DNA from 3 places in the Mesorhizobium sp. M0833 genome. Region 2 is predicted to be linked to each of the others. Evidence: predicted binding sites of a transcription regulator. Region 2 holds the regulator's gene; each other region holds the start of a gene.
What was found. The regulator LexA, encoded in region 2, represses DNA repair genes until DNA is damaged. The targets are predictions, from matches to a motif close to TGTTCNNNNTGTGTTCNG.
Positions count from the first base shown of each region.

Region 1: NKH98_RS02705 (helicase-related protein) is a predicted target of LexA. The motif match lies at 2,504-2,521, and genes of this name have one in related genera.
Region 3: NKH98_RS06995 (ATP-dependent helicase) is a predicted target of LexA. The motif match lies at 3,402-3,419, and genes of this name have one in related genera.

Region 1 covers NZ_JAMYOQ010000002.1:111,529-117,301, forward strand. Annotated here, with positions in the region: gene phbB (acetoacetyl-CoA reductase) at 1-5, shown strand, start outside; gene NKH98_RS02695 (FAD-dependent monooxygenase) at 71-1,321, opposite strand; gene NKH98_RS02700 (TetR/AcrR family transcriptional regulator) at 1,404-1,988, shown strand; gene NKH98_RS02705 (helicase-related protein) at 2,690-5,773, shown strand, end outside.
Region 2 covers NZ_JAMYOQ010000013.1:45,002-50,774, forward strand. Annotated here, with positions in the region: gene NKH98_RS16690 (ComEC/Rec2 family competence protein) at 1-2,051, shown strand, start outside; gene lexA (transcriptional repressor LexA) at 2,045-2,779, opposite strand; gene kynU (kynureninase) at 3,227-4,474, shown strand; gene NKH98_RS16705 (hormone-sensitive lipase) at 4,571-5,401, shown strand; gene NKH98_RS16710 (molybdopterin molybdotransferase MoeA) at 5,409-5,773, opposite strand, start outside.
Region 3 covers NZ_JAMYOQ010000004.1:205,862-211,634, forward strand. Annotated here, with positions in the region: gene NKH98_RS06975 (dienelactone hydrolase family protein) at 1-21, opposite strand, end outside; gene NKH98_RS06980 (hypothetical protein) at 294-443, shown strand; gene NKH98_RS06985 (hypothetical protein) at 453-884, shown strand; gene NKH98_RS06990 (glucose/quinate/shikimate family membrane-bound PQQ-dependent dehydrogenase) at 895-3,207, opposite strand; gene NKH98_RS06995 (ATP-dependent helicase) at 3,461-5,773, shown strand, end outside.

The DNA of each region.
Region 1 (5,773 bases), on a different contig from region 2:
GCTGAGGCTTGGGATGTCGCGGATGCCCCCGTACCGGCCCGACAGCAGGTACGGGCAGATAACCGGGCTGTCACGCGGCAAGCTTCAGCGCTGGGCTGGCTTCAGGCTGGGTTCGGGTAATTGAACCTGCCTCCCACGCGGGTGCCGGCAGACGGGCAAGCGGCGCCCGACTGAGGCCCGACAGCTTCAATGCGATGCGGCGCTTCAGGAGTGGTGTGAGGTTCAGCACCGATAGTACGAGGTTGCGAACGAACCGCTTCACCGGACTGCGGGTAAGCGCCATGACGGTCATCATGCCAGCCAGGTCAAGCACCTCTTGGGCTGCCGGGCGTCGCAGCGTTTCATAGAGTTCGAGCTCCGCTTCGGGGCGCACGCCGTTCACCACGTCGCCAAGCAATTGGCCAAGCACGACCGCGTCGACGATGCCGGTATTCATGCCTTGCCCTCCCGCCGGACTGTGCACGTGCGCGGCATCGCCCATCAGGAACAACCGGCCCTTGCGGTATGACCGGACCAGGCGGTGATGCACGCGAAACCGCGAGCTCCACGACAGGTCGAGCACGCGGGTTCTTTCTTTGCTCGGTCCACGGCTGTCGAGCAGCACCTGTATGTCTGCGACTGCGGGTTTTTCCGGTGCATCGTCCATTGTCGCGACGACGCGGTACGATCCGTCTGGGAGCGGCGCCACCACCACCAGTCCGGCTGGCGCAAAGAACAGCGACACTTCGGTTGGCCCAACCGGCCAGTCGAGAAGAACGTCGGCGAGAACGAACGACGCCTCATAGGCCGCGCCGTCGAACTCGATGCTGGCCGAGTTGCGCACCAGGCTGTGCATGCCGTCGCCGCCAACGACGTAATGTGTCGATATGATCTTCTCGCGGCCGTTTTCGACCACCGTCACGCGCGCACCGTCAGTGTCCTGAACCACCGCTTTGGCCTCGACCATGCGGTGGATCACGCCGCCCAAGGCCGTAATCCGCTCAGCAAACACCTGCTCGGTGAGATTCTGAGGCAGCATCATCAGATAGGGATGCCTCGACGGAAGCTTTCCGAAATCGAGCTTGAGCAGTGTCCGGTTGCGGTCGCGGATGGCGAAATTATGCAGCTTCAGGGCAAGTTCGCTCAGCCGCTGCGTGACGCCCAGCGGCTCCAGCGCTTCCAGCGTCTGAGCGTGGATGACGCCGGCCCGCGAGGTCTGAAGGCCCTCCCCAAGCCTGTCGATCAGAATATGGTCGACCCCGGCCTGGTGCAGCACGATGGACAGCGCCAAGCCGGTCGGGCCGGCGCCGATAATCAGGACTTCCGTTGCATCAGGCAACATTTTCGCTCTCCATTTATCAACACATGTTGACTTTCTAGCCGAAGCCATTGCATTTGTCAACAGCCGTTGGCATATGGATTTCATGAGCGAGAATCAGCAGAAGAAAACCAGCAAGTCGGACCGCACCCGCGCCCAGATCCTCGAAGCCGCGAGGCTGCTGTTCGCCAAGCACGGCTATGACGGCGCCTCCATCCGCGACGTCGCCGCCCATGCCTCGATCGATCCGGCCATGGTGATCCGCTATTTCCGCAGCAAGGACGAGCTATTCGCCAGAGCGGCGGTCGTCGACCTGAAATTGCCGGCACTGCGGGTGATCGATCGAACCGCCATCGGCAAGACACTGATCAGGCGATTTCTCGAAATCTGGGAAGATCCGGCCAACGGTACCGGCATGGCAATTCTGCTGCGGTCGGCGACGTCGAACGAATTCGCCGCCGAAAAGTTGCGCGATGTATTTGCCAACCAGGTGAGGCCACTGGTTGCGGCGGTCGCTGATCCCGCCGATGCGGGCCGGCGGGCCGGGCTCATTTCCAGCCAGCTGCTGGGTTTGGCGATGTGCCGTTACCTGCTGCGCCTACCACCGGTCGTCGCCCTGTCTCACGACGAAATCATCCAGACCGTCGGCCCTACATTGCAGCGCTATGCCGTCGGAGAGGATGTGCCTTGAACAAGCCGTTCAGCGTGGGGCCGAGTCTGAGCCTCATGCGGCAAGTGCGCCGACCGATGGCCATGACGCCGGTGTGTGCCGAACCAGCACGCAAAGGTTAATGGCCGCTGCGCAGCCTGTGCAAAAACCGCCCGGCTGCCTGTGGATTCTCGGTGGAGAAGCTGTTCACAACACAACATGTTGCGGTGAACAAACCAAGAAACTTCGGCTATCTCTGATTCGTCGCCGATTCGTTCCGGCTTTGAGCGGAACGTTAACGACGAGAGCTGAAAACTCCCTCGAAATGATTAAGGCGCGTTAGGAAACATCAATAATTTCATAATGTTGTGCGAAGCAGATTGGCCACCCACGACCATTCACCGGCAAAGGTTAACCATGGTGCTCGCCTGGATGCCGCTTGCATGAATCGGGCCAGTTCCCGTGATTCAGCATGTGGTGAGGTATGCCGGCAGAAAACCCAGATGTAGCCGTGAACAAAACCTGAATCGGCGAGAGTCAGTGATTCGTCGCTGATTCGTTCCAGACTCGTTCCAACTGTTAATCGGGAACAGATTTTCTGGCTTTGAAGCGACCAATCGGCCGGCCCTCGGCACATTCCGCTTTCGCTTCGCGCCCGAAATCCCTATGTGTCGCCTGTCATACGCGGCCAATATGGGCGCGCTCCCGACAATGCGAGGCGGAGAGCCTTTATTTCCAGGCCGATGAACATCCATCCGAAACACACTGAACCGCTGATCCTGACCGGCCGGGACGTGACGGCCGTGCTCGGCCCGACCAACACCGGCAAGACCCATCTCGCCATCGAACGCATGGTGGCGCATGAAAGCGGCGTCATCGGCCTGCCGCTCAGGCTGCTTGCCCGCGAGGTCTATGCGCGCGTCTGCGAGAAGGTCGGCGCCCATAAGGTTGCGCTCATCACCGGCGAGGAAAAGATCCAGCCGGCTGGCGCGAAATACTCGGTCTGCACGGTGGAAGCGATGCCGCGCGAGACCGACGCCGCCTTCGTTGCCATCGACGAGGTCCAGCTCGCCGGCGATCTCGAACGCGGCCACATCTTTACCGATCGCATCCTGCATCTGCGCGGCCGCCAGGAGACGCTGCTGCTTGGCGCGGCCACCATGCACGGCATCCTGCAGCGCCTGCTGCGGGGCGTGTCGGTGGTGACCCGGCCACGGCTGTCGCATCTTGCTTATGCCGGCTCGAAGAAGCTGACCCGCCTGCCGCGGCGCACCGCGATCGTCGCCTTCTCGGCCGACGAGGTCTATGCCATTGCCGAGCTGATCCGCCGCCAGCAAGGCGGTGCCGCCGTCGTGCTCGGCGCACTCAGCCCGCGCACCCGCAACGCCCAGGTGGCGCTGTTCCAGTCGGGTGACGTCGACTACCTCGTCGCAACCGACGCCATCGGCATGGGCCTCAACCTCGACCTCGACCACGTCGCCTTCGCCCAGAACCGTAAATTCGACGGCTACCAGTACCGCAACCTGACAGCGGCCGAGCTCGGCCAGATTGCCGGCCGCGCCGGCCGGCATCTGCGCGACGGCACCTTCGGCGTCACCGGCCAGGTCGATCCGCTGGATGAGGAACTGATCAAGAAGATCGAGGCGCATGATTTCGACCCGGTGAAAGTGCTGCAGTGGCGCACCGCGCATTTCGATTTCGCCAACCTCGATGCGCTGAAGCGCTCGATCGAGACCAACGCCCCGGTCGAAGGCCTGACGCGCGCGCTGCCGGCCGTGGACGCGCAGGCGCTCGAGCATCTGTCGCGCGACGAGGACGTCCGGGCACTCACCACCGATGCGAGACGCGTGGCGCTGCTGTGGGAAGCCTGCGCGCTGCCCGACTACAGGAAGATCGCGCCGGCCCAGCACGCCGACTTGATCGCCTCCATCTACATGGACCTTGCCAGGCATGGCCATGTCGACGAGAACTACATGGCCGAGCAGGTGCGCCGTGCCGACACCACCGAAGGCGACATCGACACGCTGTCGCACAGGATTGCCCAGATCCGCACATGGACCTTCGTTTCCAACCGGCCCGGCTGGCTGGCCGATCGGGCACACTGGCAGGAAAAGACGCGCGAAATCGAAGACAGATTGTCGGATGCGCTGCATGAGCGGTTGACGAAACGTTTTGTAGACCGCAGGACTTCCGTCCTCATGCGGCGCCTTAGAGAAAACACGATGCCTGAAGCCGAAATCAGCCCAACCGGAACCGTACTCGTCGAAGGCCATCATGTCGGCGAGCTGCAAGGTTTCCGCTTTACCGCCGACCAGAGCGCCGGCGGCGAGGACGCCAAGGCGGTGCGGGCGGCGGCGCAGAAGGCGCTTGCCGCCGAGTTCGAGGCGCGGGCCGAGCGCTTCGGCGCCTCTGCCAATGGCGACATCGCCCTGGGTTCGGATGGCACGCTGCGCTGGATCGGCGCGCCGATCGGCACGCTGGTCGCCGGCGAAGACGCTTTGAAGCCGCGTCTTGTCCTGCTGGCCGACGAGCAGCTCACCGGTCCGGCCCGCGACAAGGTTGCGGCGCGCGCCGAGCGCTTCGTCAATTTCCAGATCGAATCCCTGCTGAAGCCGCTGGTCGACCTCAAGAGTGCCGAGCAGATCACCGGCATCGGCCGCGGCATCGCTTTCCAGCTTGTCGAGCATTTCGGCCTCATCAACCGTCGCGACATCGCCGACGAGATGAAGTCGCTCGACCAGGAAGGCCGCGCGGCCCTTCGCCGCCTCGGCGTGCGCTTCGGCGCCTACCATGTCTTTGTGCCGGCACTGATCAAGCCGGCGCCGGCCGGGTTGATCACGCTCCTGTGGGCGCTGAGAAACGACGGCAAGGACAAGCCCGGCTTCGGCGATGTCGTTCACGCACTGGCCTCCGGCCGCACCTCGGTGGTCATCGATCCGACCTTCGACAAGACCTTCTACAAGCTTGCCGGCTACCGCAATCTCGGCCGGCGTGCTGTACGCGTCGATATTCTCGAGCGGCTGGCCGACCTGATCCGACCGGCGACCAACTGGAAGCCGGGCCTCGGGCCTCGCCCCGATGGCGCCTATGACGGCCAGTCCTTCATGGTGACGCCGCCGATGATGTCGATCCTCGGCGCGACCGCCGACGACATGGAAGAAATCCTGAAGGGGCTCGGCTATCGCGCCGATGCCAAACCGGCGGCCGAGGTCAAGGCGCGGCTCGAAGCACAGGACAATGCCGCGCGCGAAGCGGCCGCTGCAAAGCAGGCGGCTGAAGACGCAACACGAGTCGAGCAGGCGAGGATGGCGGAAGCATCTGCCGCGGCAGAGCTGCCGGCGGAGGCTTCGGAACCCGTGTCGAATGCGGCTCCCGTTGCGGAGGCGGCGGCCGAAGCTGTAACCGAAGCGACGGCAGAGCCTGTCGCGGAAGCTCCAGCCCCTGAAGCTGCGGCAGAAGTCACGCAAGAGATCCTGCCCACCGCCGAAGCGGTTGCAGAACCAGCGGCCGAGCCAAGGGCGGCGGAACTTGGGGCGGAAACTGAGGCTATGGCACCGGCAGAGCCGCCGATCTTCGAAACGACGGAAGCATCGCCGGCCGAACCTGCAGCGACGGCGGAAGCAGTCGCCGACGACGCTGCCCCGGAGGCGGAGGAGCCAAAACCTATCCTGTTGTGGCGGCAGGGTCGTTTCGACCAGCGCCCGCGTCATCGCCAGCATGACAACCGCCCCCGGGACAATCAACGGGGCGCTCGCGCGCGCAATGGTCAAGCTGCGCCGGACAGTCGCAGCGATGCGCCGGTAGATGCGGGCGGGCAACCGACACCA
Region 2 (5,773 bases):
GGCCCAGAACCCGCCTGTGCTTCATGGTGGCGCTGCTCTGCGCGCTTGGCGTGCTTGCCGCCAAGTTCGAGACCTGGCGTGTCGGGACGCATATGCTCGGTTCCGAAATCTCGACGCGGCTGACGGGTCGTGTCGTATCGTACGAGCCCATGGCGAGCGGCCGCATCAGACTGACAATCGATGTGATCTCAACCGCCAGGCCGACGCTGCGCTACATGCCGGAACGGGTCCGCATTTCGGCGATGAAGATACCGGCTGAGCTGGCCGCTGGTTCCGAGATCGCCGGCAATGTGCGGCTGCTGCCGCCGACCGGCCCGGTGCGGCCCGACAGCTATGATTTCTCCTTCGACAGCTATTTCGCCGGTATCGGCGGCAGCGGCTTCTTTCTCGGCAATCCGAAAGTCGTGGCTTCGGGCAGCATGCCGCTTGCCGCGCGGCTTTCTTCCGCGATCGAAGACGCGCGCGAATCCATCGCCGACCATATCCGCAGCCGCATCGGCGGCGCCGAGGGCGAGATTGCTGCTGCGCTGATCGTTGGCGTGCGCGCCGGCATTCCCGAGGAGATCAACGAAGCGATGCGGCGTACAGGCATCTACCACATCATCTCCATCTCGGGGCTGCATATGGCGTTGGTCGCCGGCACCATCATGGCGCTGCTGCGCGGCGCCTTTGCGTTGTTTCCCGACTTCTCATCGCGACGGCCGGTCAAGAAATATGCCGCAGCCGCCGCGCTTTTTTCGATTGCGGCGTACCTCGTCTTTTCCGGCGTTGTGGTGGCGGCCGAACGCAGCTTCATCATGCTGGCGGTGATGCTCATCGCCGTGCTGTTCGACCGGGCCGCGCTCACCATGCGCAATCTGGCGATCTCGGCCATCGCGGTCATCGTAGTGTCGCCGCACGAGGTGGTCGGTCCGAGCTTCCAGATGTCCTTCGCCGCGACGGCGGCCCTTGTCGGCGCCTATGCCGGCTGGTCCGATTACCGCACCGGCAGGGCCACCACGCCGCCGCCCCGGCGATCGCCGCTACGCTTGGCCACTCGAAAGGTCCTGCTGGGCATGGGCGGCCTGGCGATGACCTCGATCATTGCAGGGAGCGCCACGGCGCTTTTCGCCATATGGCATTTCCAGCGCGTAGCGCCGCTCAGCCTGTTCGCCAATCTGGCCATCATGCCTATCGTCTCACTGGTCGTCATGCCCTTCGCCGTGCTCAGCGCGCTGGCGATGCCGTTCGGCGCGGATGGGCCTTTCCTCTACGTGATGGGCAAGGGGCTGACGGCGATGATCGCCCTGTCCGGGTGGATCTCCGAGCGCTCGCCGATCGATGCGGTCGGACTGATTTCGCTGAGATCTGTCCTTTTGGTGACGATCGCCCTCGTCATTGCCAGCATGGCGACGACCTGGTTGCGGCTCGCGGCACTTCCTTTTGCGCTCGCCGGCTTGCTAACGACAACGCAGACGCGCGTACCCGACGTATTGATCTCGGAGGACGCACGGCTGGTCGCGCTGCCGATCGGCAGCGGTGAGCTCGCGGTCAACCGGGCACGCCCGAATGAGTTCACCATCGACAACTGGAAACGCGCGCTCACATCAGAGGCTATCGTCGCGCCGGAAACACCTGGAAAGAACGATCCGCAATTCGACATTGCCGATCCGGCCGACCTACCGCCGGGCATGCCGTTCATTTGCACGGACGGTCTCTGCCTCGCCAGGCATCCATCCGGCGCGATCATTGCGCAAGCCAAGGACCGCGATACCGCACGGCCAGCCTGCGCCTTCGCCAGCTTGATCGTCATCGACGACGCCACAGCCCATAATCCTTGCTACTACGACCGGCTGGTCCTCGTCGTCACCAAACGGCAACTGGCGCGCGCGGGAAGTGCGGCCGTCTATTTCGATCCACAAGCGGCAACACGCGCCGAAATCCGCTTCGCCGTCGAAAAATCATACCGGCCTTGGCACGTGCAGCGGAAATTTTCACGCCCGGCGCGCGGCCTGCCGCCATACCGCAGGGCCGACAATCCAAAAGCCGGCACCAAGGGCGCAACTCAGTAGCGGCGGATCAGCCCAACGAGCTTGCCCTGCACCTTGACCCTGTCTGGTCCGAAGATGCGCGTCTCGTAGGCCGGATTGGCGGCCTCCAGGGCGATCGAGGCGCCCTTGCGGCGGAACCGCTTCAGCGTCGCTTCCTCCTCGTCGACCAGGGCCACCACGATCTCACCGGGGCTCGCCGTATCGGCGTTGCGGATGATCACCGTGTCGCCGTCGAAAATGCCAGCCTCGATCATCGAATCGCCTTTGACCTCGAGCGCATAATGCTCGCCGCCCATGATCATATCCGGCGGCACCGAAATCGAATGCGTCTGGTGCTGGATAGCATCGATCGGCACACCAGCGGCGATGCGGCCCATTACCGGGATCGAAACGGCGGCGACGACATCGTCGTCATTGCCGGCTGCAGGGACGCGCGACGATGTCGGCTTGCCCTGCCGAGGGGCACCTTGCCCAAGACTGCCCTGGATGACACTCGGCGAGAACTTGCGTGCCGCATTGAGGCCGGGGGCGATCGAGTCAGGCAGGCGTAGTACCTCCAGCGCACGGGCCCGGTTGGGCAAACGGCGAATGAAGCCGCGCTCCTCCAGCGCCGTAATCAGTCGGTGGATTCCGGATTTGGAAGCCAGGTCGAGCGCTTCCTTCATCTCGTCGAAGGAAGGTGGGATACCGCTTTCCTTCAACCTTTCGTGGATGAACATAAGCAGTTCGTGTTGTTTGCGTGTCAGCATAGCGACCCCCAACAGAATCAGAAAACAAACCCAGAACAGACACTATCTGTTCCAGTTGTGTTCCGCAACTGTTTAAAGTTTAATGAATACGTTAAGGCTCGGGAAACAAACGACGTCCCCTACCGGCGTACCGTATTTTCGCCGCCGCGAGCCTCATCGCCTTGATTCTGCTTTCGTTTGCGCCCTTCTGGCGTCCCGGAAGGGCGCATTGGCATCGGCCGTCCGCCGGCAAAGGGCACGGAAGTGAACCCCTATCGAATGTGCGGTTTGGTCAATGCACCGTGAACGAAACGAACTCAAAGCGCCAACCTCGGGGTTAAGTCCCGGTTTCCACCGCCTAGTCAGGCTGCTTCTCGCCGGTGGAGCCTTGCTACGCGCTACCCGGTAATGGAAGAACAGTTGATGCGTGTCCGGCGTTGCGTTGGATTTTGGGGGAGCAGGCAAATCATGACGGGAATTCCCGATCTCGTGGCCGTAAAGGCGATGGATGCCGCGGATCCGCTGCGCGCGATACGTGACCGCTTTGTGCTGCCGCAAGGAGTGATCTATCTCGACGGCAATTCGCTAGGAGCTGCTTCACGTGCCGCTTTCGATGAACTGTACAAGGCCGCGACCGAAGAATGGTCGCATGATCTCATCCGCGCATGGAACACGGCCGGCTGGTTCAACATGCCGCTTGAACTTGGCGACCAGCTCGGGCGCCTGATCGGCGCCGCGGCCGGCCAGACGGTGGTCTGCGACACGACGTCGGTCAACATCTACAAGCTGTTGCACGCAGCCATGGCCATGCGACCGGAGCGGCAGGCCATCGTCGCCGAGGGCGATAGTTTTCCGACAGACCTCTACATGGCGGAGGGTGTGGTTTCGACGCGAAAAGATGCGCTGCTGCACCTCTCGGGGGTCGACGCGCCGACCATTGAGGAGCTGATCGACGAACGCACCGCCGTGGTGCTGGTCAACCACGTCAACTACAAATCGGGCGAACTGCGCGACATGCCGGCGCTGACGCGCAGGGCCCAGGAAGCCGGGGCGATGATCGTCTGGGATCTCTGCCACACCGCCGGCGCGATGCCAGTCGAACTCGACAAAGCCAACGCCGATTTTGCCGTTGGCTGCACCTATAAATATCTGAATGGCGGCCCGGGCGCGCCTGCCTTCATCTATGCGGCTGAGCGGCATCTTTCCGATATCCAGCAGCCGCTCACCGGCTGGTGGGGCCATGCACGGCCCTTCGCCTTCGAGCCAGGCTATGCGGCCGGCACCGGCATCCGCCGGTTTCTGTGCGGCACCCAGCCGATCCTTTCGATGCGCACGCTGAAGGGCGCGCTCGACATCTGGGACGATGTCGACATGACTGCGGTGCGCAAGAAGAGCATCGCACTGGCCGATCTGTTCATCGAGCTTGTCGAGGCAAAGTGCGGCGCTTACGGGCTAACGCTCGAAAGCACGCGCGATGGGGAAAAACGCGGCAGCCAGATTTCATTCATGCATGAGCATGGCTATCAGATCATGCGCGCGCTGATCGAACGTGGCGTGATCGGCGATTTTCGCGCGCCATCGACCATGCGCTTCGGCTTCACCCCGCTCTATGTCGGCTATGCCGATGTCTGGCAGACCGTCGAAGTGCTTGAGGACATCCTGCGCACCGGTGCGTGGAAGGATGCGCGCTTCGCCATCAAGGCGGCTGTCACTTGAGATTCATGCGAGAGCTGGAATCGTGAGGCTGGCGACGACGCGCCGCGCGATGCTCGCGGCTAGGTTGCAAGGCCATATTGCAAGGGAGGGCGCCGGGTGTTCGAACGTCACATTGCCGATTGGGACAACGCCTATGCCAACGGCGCCAACATAGCCGGCAGCGATCGCTGGCCGGCGGCCTGGGTCGAGCCCGCGCAGGTTTTCCGCGAGGCGCTTTCGACCGAGGGCAGGGCGCGGCTCGACCTGGCCTATGGCGATAACCCACGCAACCGGTTCGATCTTTTCCTGCCGGCCACCAAGCCGAAGGGGGTCGTGGTGTTCGTCCATGGCGGCTACTGGATGGCATTCGACAAGAGTTTCTGGTCACATCTTGCCGCGGGCGCTGTTGATCGCGGCTATGCAGTTGCCATGCCGTCCTACACGCTCTGTCCGCAGATACGCATTGGCAGCATCGTCAAGGAAGTCGGCGCGGCGATAGGCAAGGCGGCGGCGATGGTCGCAGGGCCGCTGATGCTGACCGGGCACTCGGCCGGCGGCCATCTTGTTAGCCGGATGGTTACCAGGACGACGCCGCTGGCGCCCGAAGTGGTCCGGCGCGTTCGTCACGTGGTGTCGATCTCGGGGGTGCATGATTTGCGCCCGATCATGCGCACCGGCATGAACGAGACGCTGGCCATCGATGAGGCCGAGGCGCAGGCCGAAAGTCCGGTGCTGCTGCGCCCGATGGAAAAGGCCCGCCTGACCTGCTGGGCCGGCGGCGGCGAGCGCGCCGAATTCCTGCGCCAGAGCGCGTTGCTGGCCAACATCTGGATCGGCCTGGGTGCCGCGACCAGCTCCGTAGTCGAGCCCGACCGGCATCATTTCAACATCATCGACGGTTTGGCCGATCCAGACCATCCGCTGACCCGGACCTTGATCTCGGAGTGAGGCAGGTTCAGCGTAGCATCAGCACGTCGCAGGGGGAGCCCGCCGCCGCAGCAGGCGCGAACGGCGCGCGGACGATCAGCCCGTTGGCATCGGCCAGCATTTTCAGCATCGAGGAGTCCTGGATGCCGAACGGCGTCGCCACGAGCGCACCAGCGTCGTCTGTGACAACAGCCCGCACATAATCTTGCCTGAGATCGTTGGCCGGCATGGCAGCACCGAGCCGTGCCCGACGGATATCCTGCTGAAAGGCGCGGCCGCCGAGCCGCGCCAGCAGCGGCTTCAGGAAGAGCTGAGCGCAGACCAGGCTCGCCACGGGGTTGCCGGGCAGGCCGATGCAGCGAATGTCGCCCAGCCGCCCGAACATCAGCGGCT
Region 3 (5,773 bases), on a different contig from region 2:
GGGTCCGGCAGGTGTTGTCATGGCGCGCTCCTCGTGGGCCCCCGCGGCAACATAGAGCCGAAGCTTGCCTGGTCCAGTCACGGCTGAGTGAGGCTGCCAAAAGTCCCTGCACGACGACCGTGATGCCCGGCGCCGCACTGTCGTTAAATTTTGGTCCTTTGTGGCAATGCTAAATGCACGCGCCACGATGTAAAAAGAAGTTACCGGGCTATGCCTCATTCGGGCCATCTGCCGAACGAGAATGGCCATTTGGCGGGAAAAGAATGCCTGATTGACGACGAAGGAATACGCCCATGACCTTTCCCTCCCCACTTCTGGCAAGTGGGTTCGCCCTCGCCGCCATGGCTTTGCTGGCGCTGCGGTTCACTGCCTTCCCCGCCTTCAAACGATCGTTGATCAAGATCCGCGTCAACCGGCACCCGCCCGCAAACACCAAGGCCTGAGGAAAGATCATGGACGTTCAGGACATCATCAACACCGTCTCCCAAAAATCCGGTCTCAACCAGGCTTTGACGGAAAAGATCGCCGGCACGATTTTCTCGGTGCTTGAACACGAGGCGGAAGGCACGACCCTGTCGAGCTTCTTTGCCAAAATCCCGGGAGCCGACGCCCTGGCCAAGCAATATGATGTCATGGCTCCCGGCGCGGCTTCCGGTGGTGGCCTCCTGTCCTCGCTGGAGGGCGCGCTCGGCGGCGCTCTCGGCGAAAAGACCGGCGCACTGATCAACGGCGTCGCCATACTCAAGGCATCGGGCCTTACGCTGGCACAAATCAGTCAGGCCGGCACGATGCTGGTCCAGCAGGCCGAGGCAGCAGCCGGCCCGCAGCTGACCAATGAGGTCCTTGCATCGGTACCCGACCTGAAAGGGCATCTCGGGCTCTGAAGGAACTTCTCTATTTCGGCAGCGTGTAGGCCATCACATAATCGCCCGGCTTGGTGCCGACCGAGCCGTGGCCGCCGGCAACGATGACGACGAACTGGCGTCCGTCGGCTACCGTGTAGGTCATGGGTGTCGACTGCCCGCCGGCAGGCAGCCGCGCCTGCCAGAGCTGCTTGCCGGTCGTCAGGTCATAGGCGCGCACATAGTCGTCGACCGCCGCACCGAGGAAGGCGACGCCGCCGGCAGTGATCATCGGCCCGCCAATGCCGGGAACGCCGACCTTGAACGGCAGCGGCAACGGCGTCATGTCGTAGACGGTGCCGTTGCGATGCTTGTAGACGATCTTGCCGGTCCGAAGGTCGGCACCGGCGACATAGCCCCAGGGCGGCGCCTGGCAGGGAATGCCGAGCGGCGACAGGAACGGCTTCAATATCACTGCGTAAGGCGCACCCTCATTGCGGTTCAGGCCTTGTTCGCTGCCCTTGGTGTCACCGGGCGGCGGCACGTCGGCGCGCGGCACCAGCTTGGAGATGAACGCCAGGTATGTCGGCATGCCGAACATCACCTGCCGGACCGGATCGACTGCCACGCCGCCCCAGTTGAAGGTGCCGAAATTTCCGGGGTAGATCAGCGAGCCCTGCAGCGACGGCGGCGTATAGCGGCCCTCATAGCGCAACTTGCGAAGCTCGATCCGGCAGGCCAGCTGGTCGAACATGGTAATGCCCCACATGTCGGCGCCGGTCAGTGGCTTCGGACTGAAGCTCAGGTCCGAGGTCGGCTGTGTCAGCGAGGTATGGTCGCCCTCGATCGCGCCGCCGGGTGCTGGCACTTCCTTGACCGGAACGATCGGCTCGCCGCTGCGCCGGTCGAGCACATAGAGGTCGCCCTGCTTGGTCGGCCCGACCAGCGCCGGCACCACGCCATTTTCCGTGGTGATGTCGACCAGCGTCGGCTGCGCCGGCACGTCCATGTCCCAGAGATCGTGATGTACGGTCTGCCGCACCCAGCGCAATTGTCCGCTGTTGAGATCGAGCGCGGTGATCGACGAGGAGAATTTCTCGTCATTGGCGCTGCGCCCGGCGCCGAGCTGGTCCGGCGTCTTGTTGCCGAGCGGCACATAAAGCAGGCCGAGCTTTTCGTCGGCGCTTGCCGTCGACCACATGTTGGGCGAGTTGTTGGTGTAGGTCTGGCCCGGCGGCAGCGGCGTCGTCTGGTCTGGATTGCCGGAATCCCAGTTCCACAACAGCGCGCCTGTGTCGGCATCGTAGGCACGGATGACCCCGGACGGCTCCTGCGTCGAATAATTGTCGTTGACCGCGCCGCCGACGATGATCTTGTTGGCGACGATCAGCGGCGCCGACGTCGAATAATAATAGCCCGGCTTCGGATATGGCATGTTGGCGAGCAGGTTCAGCGTGCCACCCTCGGCAAATGTGGGGCAGACCTGGCCATTCGCCGCATCGAGGGCGATCAGCCGAGCGTCGGATGTCGGCAGGTAGATGCGTGTGGCGCAGGGCTGGCCGGCGGCGATCTTGGCGTCGGCATAATAGGACACGCCGCGGCAGGTCTGGTGCTGGCGGTCCTTGTTTAGCTTGACCTGGGGATCGAAGCGCCATTTCTCCTTGCCGCTCGCGGCATCGATGGCGATGGCGAAGTTATGCGGTGTGCAGATGTAGAGCGTGTCGGCAATCTTCAGCGGCGTCACCTGATAAGTCGTCTCGCCGATGTCGTCGGGCCCTTTCACGTCGCCGGTTTGATAGGTCCAGGCCGGCTGCAGATTGGCGACGTTTTCCGGGGTGATCTGGTCGAGCGGCGAATAGCGCTGGCCATAGGGTGTACGGCCGTAATAGTGCCATTCGCCGGGCGGCACATTGCCGCCGAGATCGGCCGTCGGCGTCACCTTGTCAGTGTTGAGTTCACCCGCAATATCCTTTGGATCGACCGTCATCGAATAACCGGCGACGGCAAGCGATGCCAGCACGGCGAGGATAAGCGGTGCGCGTCCGTCGGGACCAGTAAGCCCGCGCCGCGCCCATGGCGTCAACAGCCATAGCGCGACAAGCACGATGATGCCGCCGCGCGGACCGAGTTCCCACCAGTCGAAGCCGATCTCCCAGACCGCCCAGGCGAGCGTGCCGAGCACGATCGCCGCGTAGAGCCACAGCGCGGTGGATCTGCGCCTGTAGAGCAGCCAGGCCGCGACAAGGAAAGCTAGACCAACGATGACGTAATACCAGCTGCCGCCCAGCGTCACGAGCCAGATACCGCCGCCGCCAAGCGCCAGGCCGATGAGGAAAAGGATCAGGGAGGTGATGACCACAGCCAAGACGGTGCTCCTTCGACTGGTGCGCTCCGCGACGCGTCCATGGGCAACCCGGCATTGCGCTCCTGCCCCGAGCACAACTTTCTCCGGCCCGCCTCCCCTGTCAAGCAAGCTCGGCGTTTTGCAGCGCCGGCTCATCGCAAGCCCGGCGTTTTGGTTAGCAGACCCATTCAGATTGTGAGTCTACCGACTGGACAGAGAACAAAACGGAGACGCTTCTGGCCTTTCGCTGCCGAATCACTACATTCGGGGAGAGATGTCCGGCTTTTCGGAAGACATGCCCTTTTTTGACGAACCGAACGCGCGGCCTGTGGCCCCGTCGGGCATTGCCGCGCGCGCCATGGCTGCCCGCAGCAACCAGAACAACGCGCCCGATTATCTCAACGGCCTCAACCCCGAGCAGCGGCTGGCGGTGGAAACCACCGAAGGCCCGGTGCTGGTGCTGGCCGGCGCCGGCACCGGCAAGACGCGCGTCCTGACCACCCGCATCGCCCACATCCTTGCCACCGGCAAAGCCTTCCCTTCGCAGATCCTCGCCGTCACCTTCACCAACAAGGCGGCGCGCGAGATGAAGCAGCGCATCGGCCTGTTGATCGGCGAAGGCAATGTCGAGGGCATGCCGTGGCTCGGCACCTTCCACTCGATCGGCGTCAAACTGCTGCGCCGACACGCCGAGCTGGCCGGGCTCAAATCCGATTTCACCATTCTCGACACCGACGACGTGGTGCGCCTGATCAAGCAGCTGATCCAGGCCGAAGGGCTGGACGACAAGCGCTGGCCGGCCAAGCAGTTCGCTCAGATGATCGACGGCTGGAAGAACAAGGGCCTCGGTCCCGCCGACATCCCCGAGGGCGATGCCCGTGCCTTCGCCAACGGCAAGGGCCGCGAGCTCTACAAGGCCTATCAGGAGCGGCTGCAAACGCTGAACGCTTGCGACTTCGGCGATCTATTGTGCCACCCGATCCGCATCTTCCGCGCCAATCCGGACGTGCTGAAGGAATACCACCAGCGCTTCCGCTACATCCTCGTTGACGAGTATCAGGACACCAACACCGCGCAATACATGTGGCTGCGGCTGCTGGCACAGCGGCCGCAATCCTCCCCCCTTGAGGGGGAGGTGCCCGCGAAGCGGGCGGAGGGGGTTGCCGCAGAAGGCACCGCCACGGGGTCGAGCACTGCCGCTCGGACCCCACCCGACCGGGCTTTGCCCGGCCACCCTCCCCTCAAGGGGGAGGGAAGCCCGCGCCTGTCCACCGTAAATATCTGCTGCGTCGGCGACGACGACCAGTCGATCTATGGCTGGCGCGGCGCCGAGGTCGACAATATCCTGCGCTTCGACAAGGATTTTCCCGGCGCCACCATCATCAGGCTGGAGCGCAACTACCGCTCGACCGCGCACATCCTCGGCACCGCCTCCCACCTCATCGCCCACAATGAGGGCCGTTTCGGCAAGACGCTGTTCACCGAAAAGATCGCCGAGGACGACGAGAAGGTGCATGTCCACGCCGCGTGGGATTCCGAGGAGGAGGCCCGCGCCGTCGGCGAAACGATCGAGGCCTACCAGCGCCAGAAGCACAATTTGAACGATATGGCGATCTTGGTTCGCGCCTCCTTCCAGATGCGCGAATTCGAGGACCGTTTCGTCACGCTCGGCCTCAATTACCGCGTCATCGGCGGCCCGCGCTTTTATGAGCGGCTCGAAATCCGCGATGCGCTGGCCTTTTTCCGCGTCGTCGCGCAAGGCGCCGACGACCTCGCCTTCGAGCGCATCGTCAACGTGCCGAAACGCGGCTTGGGCGAGGCCACCATCCGCCAGATCCACGATACCGCACGCGCGCTGCGCATCCCGATGCTGGAGGCAGCGGCAAAACTCGCCGAGAGCGATGAGCTGAAGCCGAAGCCTCGCGCGGCACTGCGCGAAGTATCGGCCAATTTCGAACGCTGGCAGAAGGCGCTGGAAACCACGCCGCATACCGAGCTCGCCGAGACCATACTGGAGGAGAGCGGCTACACCGACATGTGGAAGAACGACCGCTCGGTTGAAGCGCCCGGTCGGCTCGAGAACTTAAAAGAACTGATCCGCTCCATGGAGGAGTATGAATCGCTGCGCTCCTTCCTCGAACATGTCGCCTTGGTGATGGACGCCGAGCAGAACGCCGAGCTCGATGCCGTCAACATCATGACGCTGCATTCGGCCAAGGGCCTCGAATTCGAAACCGTGTTCCTGCCCGGCTGGGAGGAAGGCCTGTTCCCGCATCAGCGCTCCCTCGACGAGGGTGGCCGCTCCGGCCTGGAGGAGGAACGCCGCCTCGCCTATGTCGGCCTGACCCGCGCCAAGAAGAACCTGCACATCTGGTTCGTCTCCAATCGCCGCATCCACGGCCTCTGGCAGTCGACCATCCCGTCGCGCTTCCTCGACGAACTGCCGGAAGCCCATGTCGAAGTTTCCGAGGGCGGCAACTCCTATGGCGGCTACGGCAATGCCTATGGTGGCGGCTCGTTCGCCTCCGGTCGTGGCGGCCAAGGGGCGGGCAGGCAGAACCCCTATGGAGCATCGCGCTTCGACAAC